2 regions of the Parageobacillus sp. VR-IP genome follow, and region 1 is predicted to be linked to the other one. Evidence: predicted binding sites of a transcription regulator. Region 1 holds the regulator's gene; the other holds the start of a gene.
The links. Region 1 encodes CtsR, which represses protease genes until heat stress. Its sites were predicted from a motif close to ATGGTCAATAAAGGTCAAACA; they were not measured.

Region 1 (9,000 bases):
AGGACTTAACCAAGAAAAGCGGAGGCGAGCGGTTCGCCGCGAAGGGCAAATGTTCTTCGCCTGGAGGGATGCTTGCATCCCGAAAGCGAAGGTTATTTGACCCCGAGCGGAGGCGAGCCGGAGCTAGACAGTACGAAAAGCGCAGGGCGCCTGGCTTCTTCCAAGCAGACGGTTATCTAGTTTTGAAGGAATGAACTCCTTCTTGACAAAATCAATCTGATGAATATAATAATATATGTCCAATAGAACAGCTTGCCTAGTGACTATAGCGGAGAGGAAACACCCGTTCCCATCCCGAACACGGAAGTTAAGCTCTCCAGCGCCGATGGTAGTTGGGGCCAGCGCCCCTGCAAGAGTAGGTCGTCGCTAGGCAGGATGAAGAAGCATGCCTTTTTTATGAAAGGCATGCTTCTTTTTTGCCTCATTTGTTTAGCCTCATTTGTTTATTTTTTCCTTGACCATATGCAAAACCGATATTGGTGTTTCATTTTTGGCAAAAAAGGATATCCTATGACTAGTCATTTTTGTCGGTAACTCTTGCATTTTTTTGTAATACACTATATAGTAGAGGTAAGGTCAAATATAGTCAAAGTCAACTTTGATTGTTAAGGAGGAGGGTAGAGTGCCAAATATTTCCGATATCATTGAGCAATATTTAAAACAGGTATTAAATATGAGCGACGAAGACATTGTCGAGATTAAACGCAGTGAAATTGCTAATAAATTTCAGTGCGTTCCATCACAAATTAATTATGTGATCAATACAAGGTTTACGCTCGAGAGAGGGTATATTGTCGAAAGCAAACGCGGAGGCGGCGGCTATATCCGCATTATGAAAGTGAAAACGAAAAGCGAGGCGCAATTAATCGATCAATTGTTGGAATTAGTCGGGCACCGCATCAGCCAATCCAATGCAGAAGATATCATTGAACGTCTTGTCGAGGAAAAAGTCATTTCTGAGCGGGAAGCAAAGATTATGTTAAGCGTGATGGATCGCTCTGTTTTATATATCGGTTTGCCGCAGCGGGATGAGCTGCGGGCGCGCATGCTCAAAGCGATGTTAACATCGCTGAAATACAAATAGGGGAGGGGACCGCGTTGATATGTCAAGAGTGTAAACAAAGACCAGCGACGATGCATTTTACGAAAATTATCAACGGTGAAAAAACTGAATTTCATCTTTGTGAACAATGCGCGAAAGAGCATGGCGATATGTTTATGTTTTACGAAAACGATGATTTTTCTTTAAACAATCTACTAGCCGGATTGCTTAATTTCCAAACGCCGATGAAAGAAATGGCCACCAATACGTTCTCAGGCCCGAATATTTTACAATGTGAAACATGTAAAATGACCTATCATCAATTCATCCAAATCGGGCGTTTTGGCTGCTCTGACTGTTATCGGACATTTGCGCGATATTTGCCCCCAATATTAAAAAGACTTCATAGCGGAAATACGACCCATTCCGGGAAAATACCGAAACGAAAAGGCGGAGTGCTTCATCTGCGCAAACAGATCTTCGTCCTAAAACAAAAGCTGCAGGAACTTGTAGCGAGAGAGGAATTTGAAAAGGCGGCAGAAGTCCGCGACCAAATTCGTTCTTTGGAATATCAGCTGCGTCAGCGTGGAGAGGGGGAAATGTAGCGGTATGTCATTTGAAAAGTTTTTTAATACGGCCGTTAGTTCTTGGATGAGCCAGGAAGGTCCTGATTCTGATATCGTGTTAAGCAGCCGTATCCGTTTGGCACGAAACATCGTTGACTTCCGTTTCCCAACCGTGTTTAGCAGCGAGGAGGCACAACAAATTGTTTCCCTATTCGAACAGACATTTGCCCATCGCTCTTATCATTCGGTCGGACGTTTTGAATTGTTAAAAATGTCAGAGCTTCAGCCGATTGAAAAAAGGGTATTAGTAGAAAAACATCTAATTAGCCCACATTTGGCAGAAGATTCGCCATTCGGTGCTTGCCTGCTATCGGAAAATGAAGAAGTGAGTATTATGATTAACGAAGAAGACCATATTCGCATTCAATGCTTATTTCCAGGGTTGCAATTAACCGAAGCATTGGAAGCAGCGAATGGGCTGGATGATTGGATTGAAGAGCATGTGAATTATGCCTTCGATGAAAAACTCGGCTATTTAACAAGCTGCCCAACCAACGTTGGGACAGGGATGCGCGCCTCTGTGATGATGCACCTTCCTGCCCTCGTTTTAACACAGCAAATCAACCGCATTATTCCAGCTATTAATCAATTGGGGTTGGTAGTACGCGGAACATACGGAGAAGGAAGTGAGGCTTTAGGTAATATATTTCAAATATCAAACCAAATTACATTAGGAAAATCAGAGGAAGATATTGTCGAAGATTTACAAAGCATCGTTAAGCAATTAATCGCCCAAGAGCGAATGGCAAGGGAGGCATTAGTCAAAACTTTAAACATAAAATTAGAAGACAGAGTATTCCGCTCGTATGGAATATTGGCCAACTGTCGGATGATTGAATCGAAAGAAGCGGCGCAGTGTTTGTCCGACGTGCGTTTAGGAATTGATTTAGGATACATTAAAAATATTTCGCGCAATATTTTAAATGAGCTAATGATTTTGACACAGCCTGGGTTTTTGCAACAATACGCCGGCGGTGCGCTGAGACCAGAGGAGAGGGATGTTCGTCGAGCGGCATTAATACGGGAACGTCTAAAAATGGAAGAGAGAAAAAATATGGAGGGTGATGAATAATGATGTTTGGCAGATTTACGGAACGGGCGCAAAAAGTATTAGCGCTAGCCCAAGAAGAAGCGATACGCCTGGGCCATAACAATATTGGCACGGAACATATTTTGTTAGCGCTGGTCCGCGAAGGGGAAGGAATCGCAGCGAAAGCATTAATGGCGTTGGGACTTGGGCCGGAAAAAATTCAAAAAGAAGTGGAGTCGCTGATTGGTCGCGGACAAGAAGTTTCCCATACGATTCACTATACACCGCGGGCAAAAAGGGTTATTGAATTATCCTTGGACGAAGCGAGAAAACTTGGCCATTCCTATGTGGGCACCGAACATATTTTGCTTGGTCTTATTCGCGAAGGCGAAGGGGTGGCGGCCCGTGTACTTAACAACTTGGGAGTCAGCTTGAATAAAGCGCGCCAGCAAGTATTACAGCTGCTCGGAAGCAACGAATCGGTTTCGGGTCATTCAGGAAGCGGTGCTTCCCATGTCAGCACGCCGACATTAGACAGCTTGGCCCGCGATTTAACGGCGATTGCCCGCGAAGGTCGATTGGACCCTGTTATTGGCCGAAGCAAAGAAATTCAGCGCGTAATTGAAGTGTTAAGCCGGCGCACGAAAAATAACCCGGTGTTGATCGGGGAGCCTGGTGTAGGGAAAACGGCAATTGCTGAAGGGCTTGCGCAGCAAATTGTCAACAATGAAGTGCCGGAAACGCTCCGCGATAAGCGGGTGATGACGCTGGATATGGGAACGGTCGTAGCCGGTACGAAATATCGCGGCGAGTTTGAAGATCGTTTGAAAAAAGTGATGGATGAAATTCGTCAGGCGGGGAATATCATTCTGTTCATTGACGAGCTTCATACTTTGATTGGCGCCGGCGGAGCAGAAGGCGCGATCGACGCATCGAACATTTTAAAACCGGCTCTTGCTCGCGGGGAGCTGCAATGTATCGGTGCGACGACATTGGATGAATACCGCAAATATATTGAAAAGGATGCAGCACTAGAACGCCGCTTCCAGCCGATTTATGTTGACGAGCCAACGGTGGAAGAATCGATTCAAATTTTAAAAGGGCTGCGTGACCGTTATGAAGCGCATCACCGTGTTTCTATTTCCGATGAAGCGATCATTCAAGCGGTCAAATTATCCGACCGGTATATTACAGATCGTTTTCTCCCGGATAAAGCGATTGACTTAATTGATGAAGCTTGCTCAAAAGTCCGTCTTCGTTCCTTTACCGCTCCGCCGAAATTAAAAGAACTGGAACAAAAACTGGAGGAAATCCGGAAAGAAAAAGATGCTGCAGTACAAAGCCAAGAATTTGAAAAAGCGGCTTCCTTGCGTGATATGGAGCAACGGCTGCGTGAAGAACTAGAAGAAACAAAACGGGCATGGAAGGAAAAACAAGGCCAAGAAAATTCGGAAGTAACGGTCGAGGACATTGCCATGGTCGTATCGAGCTGGACAGGAATCCCAGTTTCAAAATTGGCGCAAACAGAAACCGAGCGCTTGCTGAAACTAGAAGAAATTTTACATTCGCGTGTCGTTGGGCAAGACGAGGCCGTCAAAGCCGTAGCAAAAGCAGTGCGCCGCGCCCGTGCTGGATTAAAAGATCCAAAACGTCCAATCGGCTCATTTATTTTCCTTGGACCGACTGGGGTTGGAAAAACGGAGCTGGCCCGAGCGCTTGCTGAAGCGATGTTCGGCGATGAAGACGCTCTTATCCGCATCGATATGTCGGAATACATGGAGAAACACTCGACGTCCCGTTTAATCGGATCGCCTCCTGGTTATGTCGGATATGAAGAAGGCGGCCAGCTGACCGAAAAAGTGCGCCGCAAGCCGTATTCGGTCGTATTGCTGGATGAAATGGAAAAAGCCCATCCGGACGTATTTAACATTTTGCTGCAAGTGCTAGAAGACGGTCGTTTAACCGATTCGAAAGGAAGAACGGTAGATTTCCGTAATACGATTATCATCATGACGTCGAACGTCGGCGCGGACGCGTTGAAACGGAATAAATACGTCGGCTTTAGCGTCCAAGATGAAGATCAGAAGTACAAAGACATGAAAGGAAAAGTCATAGATGAGTTAAAGAAAGCGTTCCGTCCAGAGTTTTTAAACCGAATTGATGAAATTATCGTCTTCCATTCGCTCGAAAAACAACATTTAAAACAAATTGTCAGACTGATGGCAGGCACATTAATCAAACGCTTAAAAGAGCAAGATATTGATTTAGAGCTGACGGATGCGGCGATTGAAAAAATTGCCTCGGAAGGATATGACCCAGAGTATGGTGCTCGCCCACTGCGCCGCGCTCTACAAAAACATATCGAAGACCGTTTGTCGGAAGAGCTGTTAAAAGGAACGATTGCAAAGGGACAAAAAGTCATTGTCGATGTTAAAGACGGAGAATTCGTTGTATTATCAGAACAAGCGGTAATGTAATCAAAGTTTTTGCGAAAGGTATGCGGCAGCTCCATTGCCCATACCTTTTTGTTTCAATGTAAAAAAGAGAGGGTTTTTTCGATGGGGAAAAAGAAAACGAAATTTGTTTGTCAAGAATGCGGCTATGAATCAGCGAAATGGCTTGGAAGATGTCCAGGATGCAACACTTGGAATTCGCTGGTCGAAGAAATAGAGCGAGTAAAGCCGGCAACAAGAGGAGTGTTTGTCCATTCTGCATCTGATGCCTTGGCTAAACCGGTGCCGATTACTACCGTAACGACCACGCAGGAGCCGCGCATGCAAACGAATATGTCCGAATTTAACCGCGTATTAGGCGGAGGAATTGTAAAAGGTTCGCTCGTGTTAATCGGCGGGGATCCTGGTATTGGAAAGTCAACGCTTTTGTTGCAAGTTTCTGCGCAGCTTGCTGCGATGCAGCATAAAGTATTGTATATATCAGGCGAAGAATCGATTAAGCAAATGAAGCTACGCGCTGACCGCCTCCATGTGGTCTCCGATCAATTGTATGTGTTAGCGGAGGCAGATTTGGAATATATTGTAGAAGCAATAGAAAATATTCGCCCTGCTTGTGTGGTCATTGACTCTATTCAAACCGTGTATCGCGCTGATATTACATCTGCTCCGGGAAGTGTGGCGCAAGTGCGCGAATGCACGGCGGAATTAATGAAAATCGCGAAAACGAAAGGAATCGCCGTTTTTATCGTCGGGCATGTGACGAAAGAGGGTGCCATTGCCGGTCCGCGAATTTTAGAGCATATGGTTGATACTGTTCTTTATTTCGAAGGGGAGCGGCATCATACGTATCGCATTTTGCGGGCGGTAAAAAACCGGTTTGGTTCTACCAATGAAATTGGCATTTTCGAAATGAGGGATGTAGGGCTTGCCGAAGTCGAAAATCCTTCAGAGGTGTTTTTGGAAGAACGCTCCCGCGGTGCGGCGGGTTCAACGGTTGTTGCAGCGATGGAGGGAACTCGTCCTGTATTAGTCGAAATTCAAGCATTAGTATCGCCAACGAGCTTTGGCAATCCGCGGCGGATGGCAACCGGTATTGACCATAACCGTGTTTCTTTGTTGATGGCGGTATTAGAGAAGCGGGTAGGTCTGCTTTTGCAAAATCAAGATGCCTATTTGAAAGTGGCAGGAGGAGTCAAATTGGATGAACCGGCGATTGATTTGGCGATCGCCGTCAGCATTGCCTCCAGCTTTCGCGACCAGCCGACGAATCCGTCTGATGTGATTATCGGAGAGGTCGGTTTAACCGGGGAAGTGCGCCGCGTGTCCCGCATCGAACAGCGCGTGCAAGAGGCCGTCAAATTAGGCTTTTCTCGTATTATTATTCCAAAAAACAACTTAACGGGCTGGAATCCTCCTAAGCATATAACGGTCATTGGTGTATCCCACGTTTCCGAGGCGCTCGAGCATACGTTGCAGTAAAATCGTTACAAACCTATGCCAAATGTTTAAAAAACATTAAAAACTATGCTATTATTGGTTTCAAACATTGGAAACTGTTTATAATGTTAAATAGGGAGGTGAAGATCCAGACATGGTAAAGCGGATCGTGCAGCTATTTTTTCTTGTTGTCGGAGGAACATTAGGTGCTGTTTTTTTGCCTGATTTATTGCGGATCATGCATATAAGCGCTGTGCCGCTCTTAAATAATTCCTATACATTGGCAATATTAGGGGCAATTATTTTCTTTATGTTGACATTTTGGCTAGTCGATTATGTAGTTGATATGATTCGTTGGATGGAAGAATCGCTCGTTAAAGTGCCTGTTGCCGATTTATTGTTTGGCAGTTTAGGGCTCATTTTTGGCCTTATTATCGCATTTTTAGTTGTCATGCCGCTGCAATCGTTTCACATTCAAGTTGTCAATACGGTTCTGCCAATCTTTTTGACGATTTTGCTCGGTTATTTAGGATTCCGCGTTGGTTTTAGCAAACGGCATGAATTAATGAACTTATTTTCTCTTTCTAACCGAATGGCGAAGAGAAAAAGTGGAGAAGGAGAGGCAGAGCAGCCAAAGGGCGGTTCAGTGAAAATTTTAGATACAAGCGTCATTATTGACGGTCGGATTGCAGACATTTGTCAAACTGGTTTTTTAGAAGGACCCATTGTCATTCCGCGCTTTGTGCTGGAAGAATTGCAACATATTGCCGATTCTTCCGATGTGTTGAAACGCAACCGCGGCCGCCGCGGGCTGGACATTTTAAATCGCATCCAAAAAGAATTGGATATAAAAGTAGAAATTTATGAAGGCGATTTTGATGATATTCAGGAAGTCGACAGCAAGCTGGTGAAGTTAGCAAAATTGTTATCAGGAGTTGTTGTTACGAACGATTTTAATTTAAATAAAGTATGTGAGCTGCAAAATGTGCGTGTTCTTAATATTAACGATTTAGCCAATGCGGTGAAACCGGTTGTTCTGCCTGGGGAAGAATTAAACGTCCATGTTATCAAAGATGGCAAAGAGCATAATCAAGGAGTAGCGTATTTAGATGATGGCACGATGATCGTCGTCGAGGATGGAAAAGAGTACATTGGCAAACGGGTTGACGTCTTGGTGACGAGCGTGTTACAAACATCTGCAGGGAGAATGATTTTCGCCAAGCTAAAACTGTTGCAAAAAGCACTTTAAACAAATGAATAGGGGAAACGGCAATGAAGTATGAGGTAGTCATTCCAGCAGCTGGGCAAGGAAAGCGAATGAGAGCGGGAGTGAATAAACAGTTCATTGAGCTTCGTCATGAACCGTTGATCGTGCGCACATTGAAAGTGTTTGACAGCGATGAATGGTGCGACGGCATTATTGTGGTGATTAACGAAGCGGAAAGAACCCAATTTGAACAATTACTTTCCCGCTTTCATCTCAACAAAATTATCGCAGTGGTCAACGGCGGCAAAGAGCGGCAGCATAGCGTGTACAATGGACTGAAAGCGCTCAAAAGCAGCAATATTGTCCTTATTCACGATGGCGCCCGTCCATTCGTTACCGTGGAGCACATTCATGAATTAGTAACAGCAGCAAATGAGTATGGCGCAGCGGTTCCGGCGGTTCGCGTCAAAGATACGATCAAGAAAGTCCACGGACAGTTTGTGAAAGAGACGATGGAACGTTCTAGCTTGTGGGCTGTACAAACTCCACAAGCTTTTCATGTTTCTCTCATTTTACAGGCACATGAGCAAGCAAAAAAGGAAGGTTATATCGGCACGGACGATGCCAGCCTCGTCGAGCGAATCGGCGGAAAAGTAAAGATTGTGGAAGGCGATTACCGCAATATTAAATTAACGACACCGGATGACCTATTGTTTGCGGAAGCGATTTTATCGAGCCGCGCCAGTTTAAAAGGGAGGGGGAACGACATGTTTCGCATTGGTCAAGGATTTGATGTGCATCAGCTTGTTCATGGTCGTCCTTTAATTATAGGTGGCGTTCGCATTCCCTACGAAAAAGGGCTGCTTGGCCATTCCGACGCCGACGTATTGCTGCATGCGGTTGCAGATGCTTGTCTAGGGGCGATCGGCGCCGGCGACATCGGGAAGCATTTCCCGGACACAGACAACCGTTTTAAAGACGCGGATTCCGCGTTATTATTAAAACATGTATGGGAGCTAGTGAAACAGCAAGGATACGTGCTTGTGAACGTCGATTGCACGATTATTGCACAAAAGCCGAAAATGACGCCATATATTGAACAAATGAAAGAGAAAATTGCCGAATTGTTAGAAGGAGAACCATCACAAGTCAATGTAAAAGCCACAACGACGGAAAAGCTGGGCTTTACCGGCCGGGAAGAAGGA
Region 2 (9,000 bases), on a different contig from region 1:
TGGAAGCCATCCATGAACTGCCGATGGCACCGGGGGATTATCATATTTTAGAATATGCTTTAAAGGGATCGGGCGTGATGTACGGGACGTTTATATATACGGAAGACTTCGAGCTGCTTTCCTACCGGTTAGATCCCAGTTGACAGAAAGGAGGGGGGAAAGGATGGAACAAGGTTCGGCAAATAACCAAATTCAAATGGTGATTATTACCGGAATGTCCGGAGCGGGGAAAACGGTTGCGATTCAAAGCTTTGAAGATTTAGGTTTTTTTTGTGTCGATAATTTGCCGCCGACGCTGCTTCCAAAATTTTTGGAGCTAATGAAAGAGTCAGGGAATAAAATGAATAAAGTAGCATTAGTGATGGATTTGCGGAGCCGCGACTTTTTCGACAGCCTGTTTACGGCGCTAGACGAGCTGGCCGAGCAATCATGGGTGACGCCGCAAATTTTATTTTTAGACGCCAAAGACTCGACGCTGGTGGCGCGCTATAAAGAAACGAGACGGACGCATCCGCTCGCGCCAAACGGCCTGCCGCTGGAAGGGATTCGCTTGGAGCGGGAATTGCTCGAGGAACTGAAGGGGCGTGCGCAAATTATTTATGATACATCTGATTTAAAGCCGCGGGAGCTGCGCGAAAAAATTTTACAGCAATTTTCTTCCCACGCTCAACAAACATTTACGGTCAATGTCATGTCGTTTGGTTTTAAATACGGCATTCCGATTGACGCCGATTTAGTGTTTGACGTGCGCTTTTTGCCGAATCCGCACTATATTGATCATATGCGGCCGAAAACGGGATTGGATGAAGAAGTGGCTTCGTATGTGCTAAAGTGGGGAGAAACGCAAAAATTTCTTGAAAAATTGATCGATTTATTGACCTTTATGCTTCCGCATTACAAACGGGAGGGTAAAAGTCAGCTTGTCATCGCCATCGGTTGCACGGGAGGACAGCACCGTTCGGTGGCGATCGCTGAATATATCGCTCGTCATTTTTCCGCTGATTATAAAACGATTGTGTCCCACCGTGACATGGAGAGGAGAAAGGAAAAGCATAAATGAAAGAGAAAATGCAACCAAAAATGGTCATCATTGGCGGCGGCACAGGGCTCCCTGTATTATTGCGCGGGCTAAAGTATCATGATATTGATATTACGGCGATTGTCACTGTCGCCGATGATGGGGGCAGTTCAGGGAGATTGCGCGATGAATTGCGAATTCCGCCGCCAGGGGATGTGCGCAACGTGTTGGCGGCGCTGTCAGATGTCGAACCGCTTATCGTTGAATTGTTCCAGCATCGTTTTCAAAACGGCAATGGATTGTCAGGTCATTCATTGGGAAATTTAATCTTGGCAGCGCTGACGTCGATTACGGGAGATTTCGTCAAGGCGATCCGTGAGATGAGCAAGGTGTTGAACGTACACGGGCAAGTGTTGCCGGCAGCGAATAAAAGTGTTGTCCTTCATGCGGAAATGGAAGACGGCGCCATTGTTTCTGGGGAGTCAAAAATCCCTTATTCCGGAAAAAAAATTAAAAGAGTGTTTTTGACCCCGGAAGATATTGAACCGCTTCCGGAAACGATTGAAGCGATTCGTCAGGCCGATTTAATCGTTGTTGGCCCGGGGAGTTTATATACGAGCATTTTGCCGAACTTGCTCGTGCCGAAAATTGGCCAGGAAGTTTGCCAGGCGAAGGCAAAAAAAGTGTATATATGCAACATTATGACCCAGGCGGGAGAAACGCTGCATTATACGGTCAGCGATCATGTCAAAGCCCTGCATGACCATATGGGATGTTTCTTTCTTGATGTGGTCGTTGTCAATAACGGCCAAATTCCGGAAGACATTCAACAACGCTATGCACAAGAGCTGGCGGAACCGGTGCAAGATGACAGCGACCGGCTTGCGGAATTAGGGATTCGCGTGATCCGCGATCATATCGTCAGCTATGAGGATCAAGTCATCCGTCATGATACGAAAAAAGTGGCGTCATTGCTTCTTTCGCTGATTACAGCACCTCCTTCTTCCTAATGGCGCGCGTTGAACTAATGGAGGTGACGATACATGTCGTTTGCGTCAGAGACAAAAAAAGAGCTGACCAATTTAGAAGTCAAGCCGTGCTGCTTAAAGGCAGAATTGTCCGCCCTTCTCCGCATGAACGGCTCCTTGTCGTTTTCCAACCGGAAAATGATTGTCGATGTACAAACGGAAAACGCTGCCATTGCGCGGAGAATTTACACTTTGCTAAAGAAAGGGTATAGCGTCACGGTAGAACTATTCGTCCGCAAAAAAATGCGTTTGAAAAAAAATAATGTGTACATTGTCCGCGTTATTGATGGCGCGCATGAGCTTTTAAAAGATTTGAAAATATTGAAGGAGGATTTTTCACTAATTCACGCGATTTCGCCGGAATTAGTGAAAAAAAAGTGCTGTAAGCGTTCTTATTTGCGAGGCGCGTTTCTTGCCGGCGGATCGGTCAACAATCCAGAAACGTCCTCGTACCATTTAGAGATTTTTTCCCTTTATGAAGAACATAACAATTCATTATGTGAATTAATGAACAGTCATTTTTTTCTGAATGCGAAAACGTTGGAACGAAAAAAAGGGTTTATTACTTATTTAAAAGAGGCAGAAAAAATTGCCGAGTTTTTAAATATTATCGGCGCCCATCAAGCGCTGCTGCGCTTTGAAGATATTCGCATTGTGCGTGATATGAGAAATTCGGTCAACCGGCTTGTCAACTGCGAAACGGCCAATCTCAATAAAACGATTGGCGCTGCGCTCCGTCAAGTCGAAAACATTCGCTACATTGACGAAACGATCGGATTAAGCTCCCTCCCGGATAAACTGAGGGAAATTGCCGAATTGCGAATGAAGTATCAAGATGTGACGCTAAAAGAATTAGGCGAATTAGTATCCGGGGGTAAGATCAGCAAATCGGGGATTAACCACCGCTTGCGCAAAATCGATGAAATTGCCGAACGGCTGCGGGCTGGAAAGCCTGTTGATTTTCATAAATCATTATAAATAAAAGGGGAGATGGAGAATGATCGAGAAACAAGTAGAAGTCAAATTAAAAACGGGGTTGCAGGCGCGCCCTGCTGCGTTGTTTGTGCAAGAAGCGAATCGCTTTTCTTCTGATATTTTTGTGGAAAAGGACGGAAAGCGAGTAAACGCCAAAAGCATTATGGGACTAATGAGTCTAGCGATTAGCAGCGGTTCTGTCATTACGTTGATCGCGGACGGACCCGACGAAAAGGCTGCGATTGAAAAGCTGGCCAGCTATGTGCAAAAAGAGAAATAAAAAAGCGGCTGCTTCACACGATAGCGAAGCAGCCTTTTTATTTTACTTTTCATCCGAGCGCGTTAATACGCGGTCAATGATTCCGTATTCTTGCGCTTTTTGCGCCGTCATAAAGTTGTCACGGTCGGTATCGCGTTCAATCACTTCAATCGGCTGACCCGTATTTTCAGAGAGAATGCGATTTAACTTATCACGCAAGAAAAGGATGCGTTTAGCGGCAATTTCGATTTCCGTTGCTTGACCTTGAGCGCCGCCAAGCGGTTGATGGATCATGATTTCACTGTTTGGCAAAGCGAATCGTTTTCCTTTGGCGCCGCCAGCGAGCAAAAATGCTCCCATAGATGCCGCCATGCCGATGCAGATCGTCGAAACGTCCGGCTTAATAAATTGCATCGTATCGTAAATCGCTAAGCCGGCCGTAATCGAACCGCCTGGGCTGTTAATATAAAGCGAAATGTCTTTTTCCGGATCTTCCGCGGCTAAAAATAACAGCTGAGAGACGATCGAGTTCGCTACTTGATCATCAATCGGAGTGCCGAGAAAAATAATGCGGTCCTTTAATAAGCGGGAATAAATGTCATACGCACGTTCTCCGCGGTTGGTTTGTTCGATAACGGTAGGGATTAAATACATGAAGTTTCCTCCTTTGCCATTGACTAATCATATGTATTTTTATCATACCTTAATGGTCAATGAAGGTCAAACGAAACACCTTCGACCTTACATTTATAATTATTCGTGAACGATGTCAAACATCCCTCTTTTCATCATAACCTCTTTTCCATTTTTTAAACACATTTTCCCTCTTGCAATTTGGAGAAGTTTCTACTATAATTGAACATGCAACTGAACATGATGCCCTCGTAGTGTAGTGGATAGCACGAGAGATTCCGGTTCTCTTAGCGTGGGTTCGAATCCTGCCGAGGGCGTATCAATGCAAAACCTGCCGCAATTGCGGCAGGTTTTAGTCTGTTGACCAAATCGCTTTTAATACCTAAAGTTCTTTGCGCAGTAAATCTGCCGATTTCTTTTTATGTCTACCCAGCTCCCCCATTCCTCCTTACGGAACATCGAAGCAGGCATTTGACGCACATAGCAGTATGAACAACCAAATGCACAACCAGCATACGGATTTAAAGAATAGCTATATCCAGAAAGAAACCTGTTCCTTTATTTAGCAGTGTCTTCGGGTATTTGTAAAAAAATTCGACTTTCATGTGAAATCCTCCAAAGGCTCTACAGTAACATTAATCCAATGAGGCAATGTGCTTCGTGATATTATTAGGCATGCAGGTATCTCTCTCCTATAAGCGAACTTTCATTTTCTAACTGTAACAGTTGTTTCTTCATTTCCAAACCGCCCCGATATCCTGTCAGTGTTCCATTTTTACCGATCACACGATGGCAAGGTACGACAATTAAAACTGGATTGGCGCCAATAGCGGCTCCAACTGCACGTACCGAAAACGGTTTTTGAATATGATTCGCAATTTCCGAGTAAGACCGCGTGTGCCCGTACGGAATTTTGCGCAATGCGTTCCACACGGATAATTGAAATGGTGTGCCGTATAAATCAAGAGGCTGTACAAAGGTCTTGCGCTGCCCCCAGAAATACTCTGTTAATTCGGCTGTATAAGGCTGCAATTTTTTATCATCTTGCACTAAAACGCTATTCGGTAAGTGTTTCTTTACCCAATTGGACAGCTCTTCAAATAGCTTATTCGGAGAACCCACGTAACAAAGCCCATTTGATGTCGCAGCTATATACATTTTCCATTGTTCATACACAAACAAAGTCCAATAAACCGTTAGATTATTTTTTGACACCATTATTTAACGCCTCCATCGCTAATTAATTGGCGATAATCTGCCGGCGTATAACCCGTTTCTTTTTTAAACAAAGTGATAAAGTATGCTGTATTAGGAATGCCAACTGCCAAAGAAATTTCTGTAATGGTTTTATCTGAAGTGGCAAGATATTGAATTGATTTGGAAATCCTTACCTTCCGGATATATTCGGCTGGGGTAATCCCCTTGATCCGTTTAAACGTACGGTGCAAATGGTAAGGGCTTCCATGGCACATATCCGCCAATATTTTTAAATTTAAAGGTTCACTGTAATTCGTTTCAATGCATTGTGTGATTTGGTCCACCCAATCCTCATCTGGCAAACGCTCTCCAGTTGGTTTGCATCGTTTGCATGGGCGAAAGTTTTCCGATAGGGCTTGCTGGGCACTGCGAAAAATGAGAATGTTTTCTTTTTTTGGAGCACGGGATTTGCAAGAAGGCCGGCAAAAGATACCCGTACTCTTTACAGCATAGAAAAATTTATCGTCATAGGATGAATCGTTTGAAACAATGGCTTGCCATATTTCATCTGTCAAATTTTCCACAATGGCACCTGTTTCATTCGCGTGATGAGGTACACGTTGAATATCCCCTTGTTTTCGTTGTGTTTTCATTTTCATTTTCATTTCGTTTACCTCCATCGATGGTAGATTACCTATAGTATACCTTGAAACCAGATCGTATGTACGGTTTTACAATATAAAAGCAAGATTTCAAAATCAAACTGTAAAAGCGATATTTTGCTGCAAAAAGCAGTCAGTGAATTTTATAGACTTCGTCTTATCGGAATTCCCGATTTATTTGAGGCTCTGTGCTGGGGGATCATTGGACAGCAAATTAATCTTACCTTTGCGTATACATTAAAAAGGCGTTTTGTGGAAACCTTCGGTCGACACGTAGAGTGGGATGGAGAACAATATTGGATATTTCCATCCCCCCATGAAATCGCGGCATTGAAGGTCAGTGATTTAACGGCATTACAAATGACAGCCAAGAAAAGCGAATATCTAATTGGAGTGGCGAAACTCATATCGGAAGGAAAATTGACGAAAGAGCTTTTGATGGGCGCGGGGAACTATAAAAAAGCGGAAAAGATGTTAGTAAATATCCGGGGAATTGGGCCTTGGACGGCAAACTATGTTTTGATGCGCTGCCTGAGAATTCCTTCTGCTTTTCCCATTGATGATGTCGGACTGCACAACGCCATTAAACATTTGATGGGCTCGGAGAATAAACCTTCTAAAGATGAAATTTTAAAGCTATTTTCAAGATGGACAAACTGGGAAGCCTATGCAACTTTTTATTTATGGAGATTCCTTTATTAATTCTATAAACGGAATATTGAGCTATTCATAATCATTTCACATTAGAAAAGATCTTTACAGCTTGCCGAAAAAGTCACCTGTCGTAATTTGCGGCAGGTTTTTTACATTTATTGAATATATATATTGCTATAGACTGTGTTCGGCTAAAGCAGACATTGGAATGTCCATCACTGCGTTGTTAAATTATTTCTATACCATTCCGTGGGGGCAGTAGTGTACAATAGAAGAAAAGGGGGATGGATGATGAGGGCGGAATTATTGCAAGAGCAGCGGCTGAAGCTGGCGCTGACAAAAGAACTGACGCAGGCGATTGAATTATTGCAGTACTCTGCTGCAGAGCTGCAGTCTTTTTTATACGAACAGTCGCTCGACAATCCTTTTTTGGAAATTCGCGATCATCGCTGGAAGCAAAGCGGGCGCCGCTTATCGGAGAAAGACAAACAGCAATGGCTGGAAAATATGAGCACACGTTCAGAAACGCTTTCGGCGCATTTAATGGCGCAGCTGCCGGCGCTTTCGCTTGCAAAACAGGAAGAACGCGTCGTGCGTTACCTCATCGCTTCCCTTGATGAAGACGGCTATTTGCGGATCGAGCTGGAGGAAATTGCTGATCAATTAGCTATTTCAAGGGAGAAAGCGGAAAAGGCGCTTGAAATCGTGCAGTCATTAGAGCCAGCTGGCGTGGGCGCACGCAGCTTGGAAGAATGTTTATATTTGCAGCTGCAGCGTTTGCCAGAGCGGGATGAATTCGCCGAACAAATCATCAAGCATCATTTTTCTTTATTTGCTGAAAAATCATGGAAAACGCTGGCGAAGCAGCTTGGGGTCGATATCGCTTCGTTGCAGCGTGTTTGGGATTTAATCCGCACGCTCGAACCGCGTCCTGGCATTCATTATACAAAGGAGATGCCGCATTTTATCATCCCCGATCTGATTGTCGAACGCGGTCCGGAAGGCCAATGGTGCATTTTCTTTAACGACGATGTGCATCCGGAACTGGTCTGGAATCGGACGTATGAACAGCAAATGACCCATTATCGCGACAGTCAAGTCCACGGCTTCGTCAAAGATAAATATCGGCAGTTTTTATGGCTTGCCAAAAGCTTAGAGCAGCGCAAACGAACGTTGTTAAATATTATGGCCGTTATTGTCGATAAACAGCTGCCATGTTTGGAAGCGGGATTTGCTGCGTTAAAGCCCCTTACGATGCGTGAAGTAGCTGAGGAACTGGGCATTCATGAATCTACTGTCAGCCGTGCGGTGAAAAATAAATATGTGCAGACACCGTTTGGCACCGTGGAACTGCGCCGCTTTTTCTCCAGCTCTGTTTCTTCCGCTTACACAGAGGAGGATGCTGCTTCTTCGGTAAAAGTAAAAATGATAATTAAGCAATTCATAGAGGCGGAAGACAAAAAACAGCCTCTCTCTGACCAAAAGCTTGCTGAATTGTTACAGGAGCAATACGGCATCGCCGTTTCGCGGAGAACGGTCGCCAAATACCGTGAGCAGCTGCATATTCCATCATCGACAAAGCGAAAGCAGTATGGATAAGGAAGGGACAAACCATGAAGATCAATTTATATTCCAAAACGAATTGCCCGTTATGCGATAAAGCGAAACAAGTCTTGCAAGAGCTGCAAAACGAGTTCCCCTTTCAAATCAATGAAATCGACATTTATCAAGACGACATGCTGCTGGAAAAATATCAATTAATGATTCCTGTAGTCGAGATCGATGGGGAAGAAGTGGATTTTGGGATGGTTCAAAAAGATGTCATAAGAAAGCGCTTACTGGAAGCGGAAAGAAGTTGAACAATCGTATTCCTCCTGTTACAATAAAATTGACGCGGGAGGAATTCTTTTTGCAACAGTGGGACATAATAAGTCACACTGGGACAATTAATGTCCATATAATATCCATAGCTAAGGAGAAGGGATCGATGCAATCGTTAATCGAAGCTCAAAAGAAATTATTGCCCGATCTTCTGGAAGTGATGCAAAAACGTTATCGAATATTGCACTATATTTCCCTCATGCAGCCGGTCGGGCGCCGGGTGCTGGCGAACAGTTTGGGAATGAGCGAGCGTGTGCTTCGTTCCGAGGTGCAGTTTTTAAAAGAGCAAAATTTGTTGGCAGTAGGTTCAATCGGCACGAGCTTAACGCCTGAAGGCAAGGAATTGCTGCATACGCTCGAGGATGTCATGAGGGAAGTGCTGGGGCTAAAAGATTTAGAAACAGCGCTAAAACAAAAGCTGCATATTGAAAAAGCCATCGTTGTGGCTGGGGATAGCGACCTTTCTCCTTGGGTAAAAAAAGAGATGGGAAGAGCCTGCGTCACCTGCATGAAAGAGCGGCTGAAAAATGGCGACATTGTGGCAGTAACAGGAGGCACCACAATGGCTGCGGTGGCCGAGATGATGACACCGGATGCGAAGTTAAACGATCTTTTATTTGTTCCCGCACGAGGCGGCTTAGGGGAAAACGTGGAAAACCAGGCCAATACCATTTGCGCGAAAATGGCGGAAAA

Region 2: a site for CtsR is predicted at 3,987-4,007, ahead of clpP (ATP-dependent Clp endopeptidase proteolytic subunit ClpP). Genes of this name have one in related genera too.

Annotation. Positions count from the first base shown of each region.
Region 1 is NZ_JABVYQ010000011.1:103-9,102, forward strand. It holds partial or broken rRNA gene HT574_RS17955 (23S ribosomal RNA) at 1-13, shown strand, start outside; rRNA gene rrf (5S ribosomal RNA) at 256-372, shown strand; gene HT574_RS17965 (CtsR family transcriptional regulator) at 623-1,084, shown strand; gene mcsA (protein-arginine kinase activator protein McsA) at 1,099-1,647, shown strand; gene mcsB (protein-arginine kinase McsB) at 1,652-2,740, shown strand; gene clpC (ATP-dependent protease ATP-binding subunit ClpC) at 2,740-5,175, shown strand; gene radA (DNA repair protein RadA) at 5,257-6,630, shown strand; gene HT574_RS17990 (PIN/TRAM domain-containing protein) at 6,743-7,837, shown strand; gene HT574_RS17995 (bifunctional 2-C-methyl-D-erythritol 4-phosphate cytidylyltransferase/2-C-methyl-D-erythritol 2,4-cyclodiphosphate synthase) at 7,861-9,000, shown strand, end outside.
Region 2 is NZ_JABVYQ010000002.1:161,740-170,739, reverse strand. It holds gene HT574_RS06365 (NUDIX hydrolase) at 1-143, shown strand, start outside; gene rapZ (RNase adapter RapZ) at 164-1,060, shown strand; gene HT574_RS06355 (gluconeogenesis factor YvcK family protein) at 1,057-2,028, shown strand; gene whiA (DNA-binding protein WhiA) at 2,062-3,024, shown strand; gene HT574_RS06345 (HPr family phosphocarrier protein) at 3,044-3,301, shown strand; gene clpP (ATP-dependent Clp endopeptidase proteolytic subunit ClpP) at 3,344-3,934, opposite strand; tRNA gene HT574_RS06335 (tRNA-Arg) at 4,159-4,230, shown strand; partial or broken gene HT574_RS19825 (radical SAM protein) at 4,299-4,518, opposite strand; gene HT574_RS06330 (methylated-DNA--[protein]-cysteine S-methyltransferase) at 4,583-5,131, opposite strand; gene HT574_RS06325 (bifunctional transcriptional activator/DNA repair enzyme AdaA) at 5,131-5,769, opposite strand; partial or broken gene HT574_RS06320 (DNA-3-methyladenine glycosylase family protein) at 5,878-6,474, shown strand; gene rpoN (RNA polymerase factor sigma-54) at 6,718-8,025, shown strand; gene HT574_RS06310 (glutaredoxin family protein) at 8,040-8,285, shown strand; gene HT574_RS06305 (sugar-binding transcriptional regulator) at 8,414-9,000, shown strand, end outside.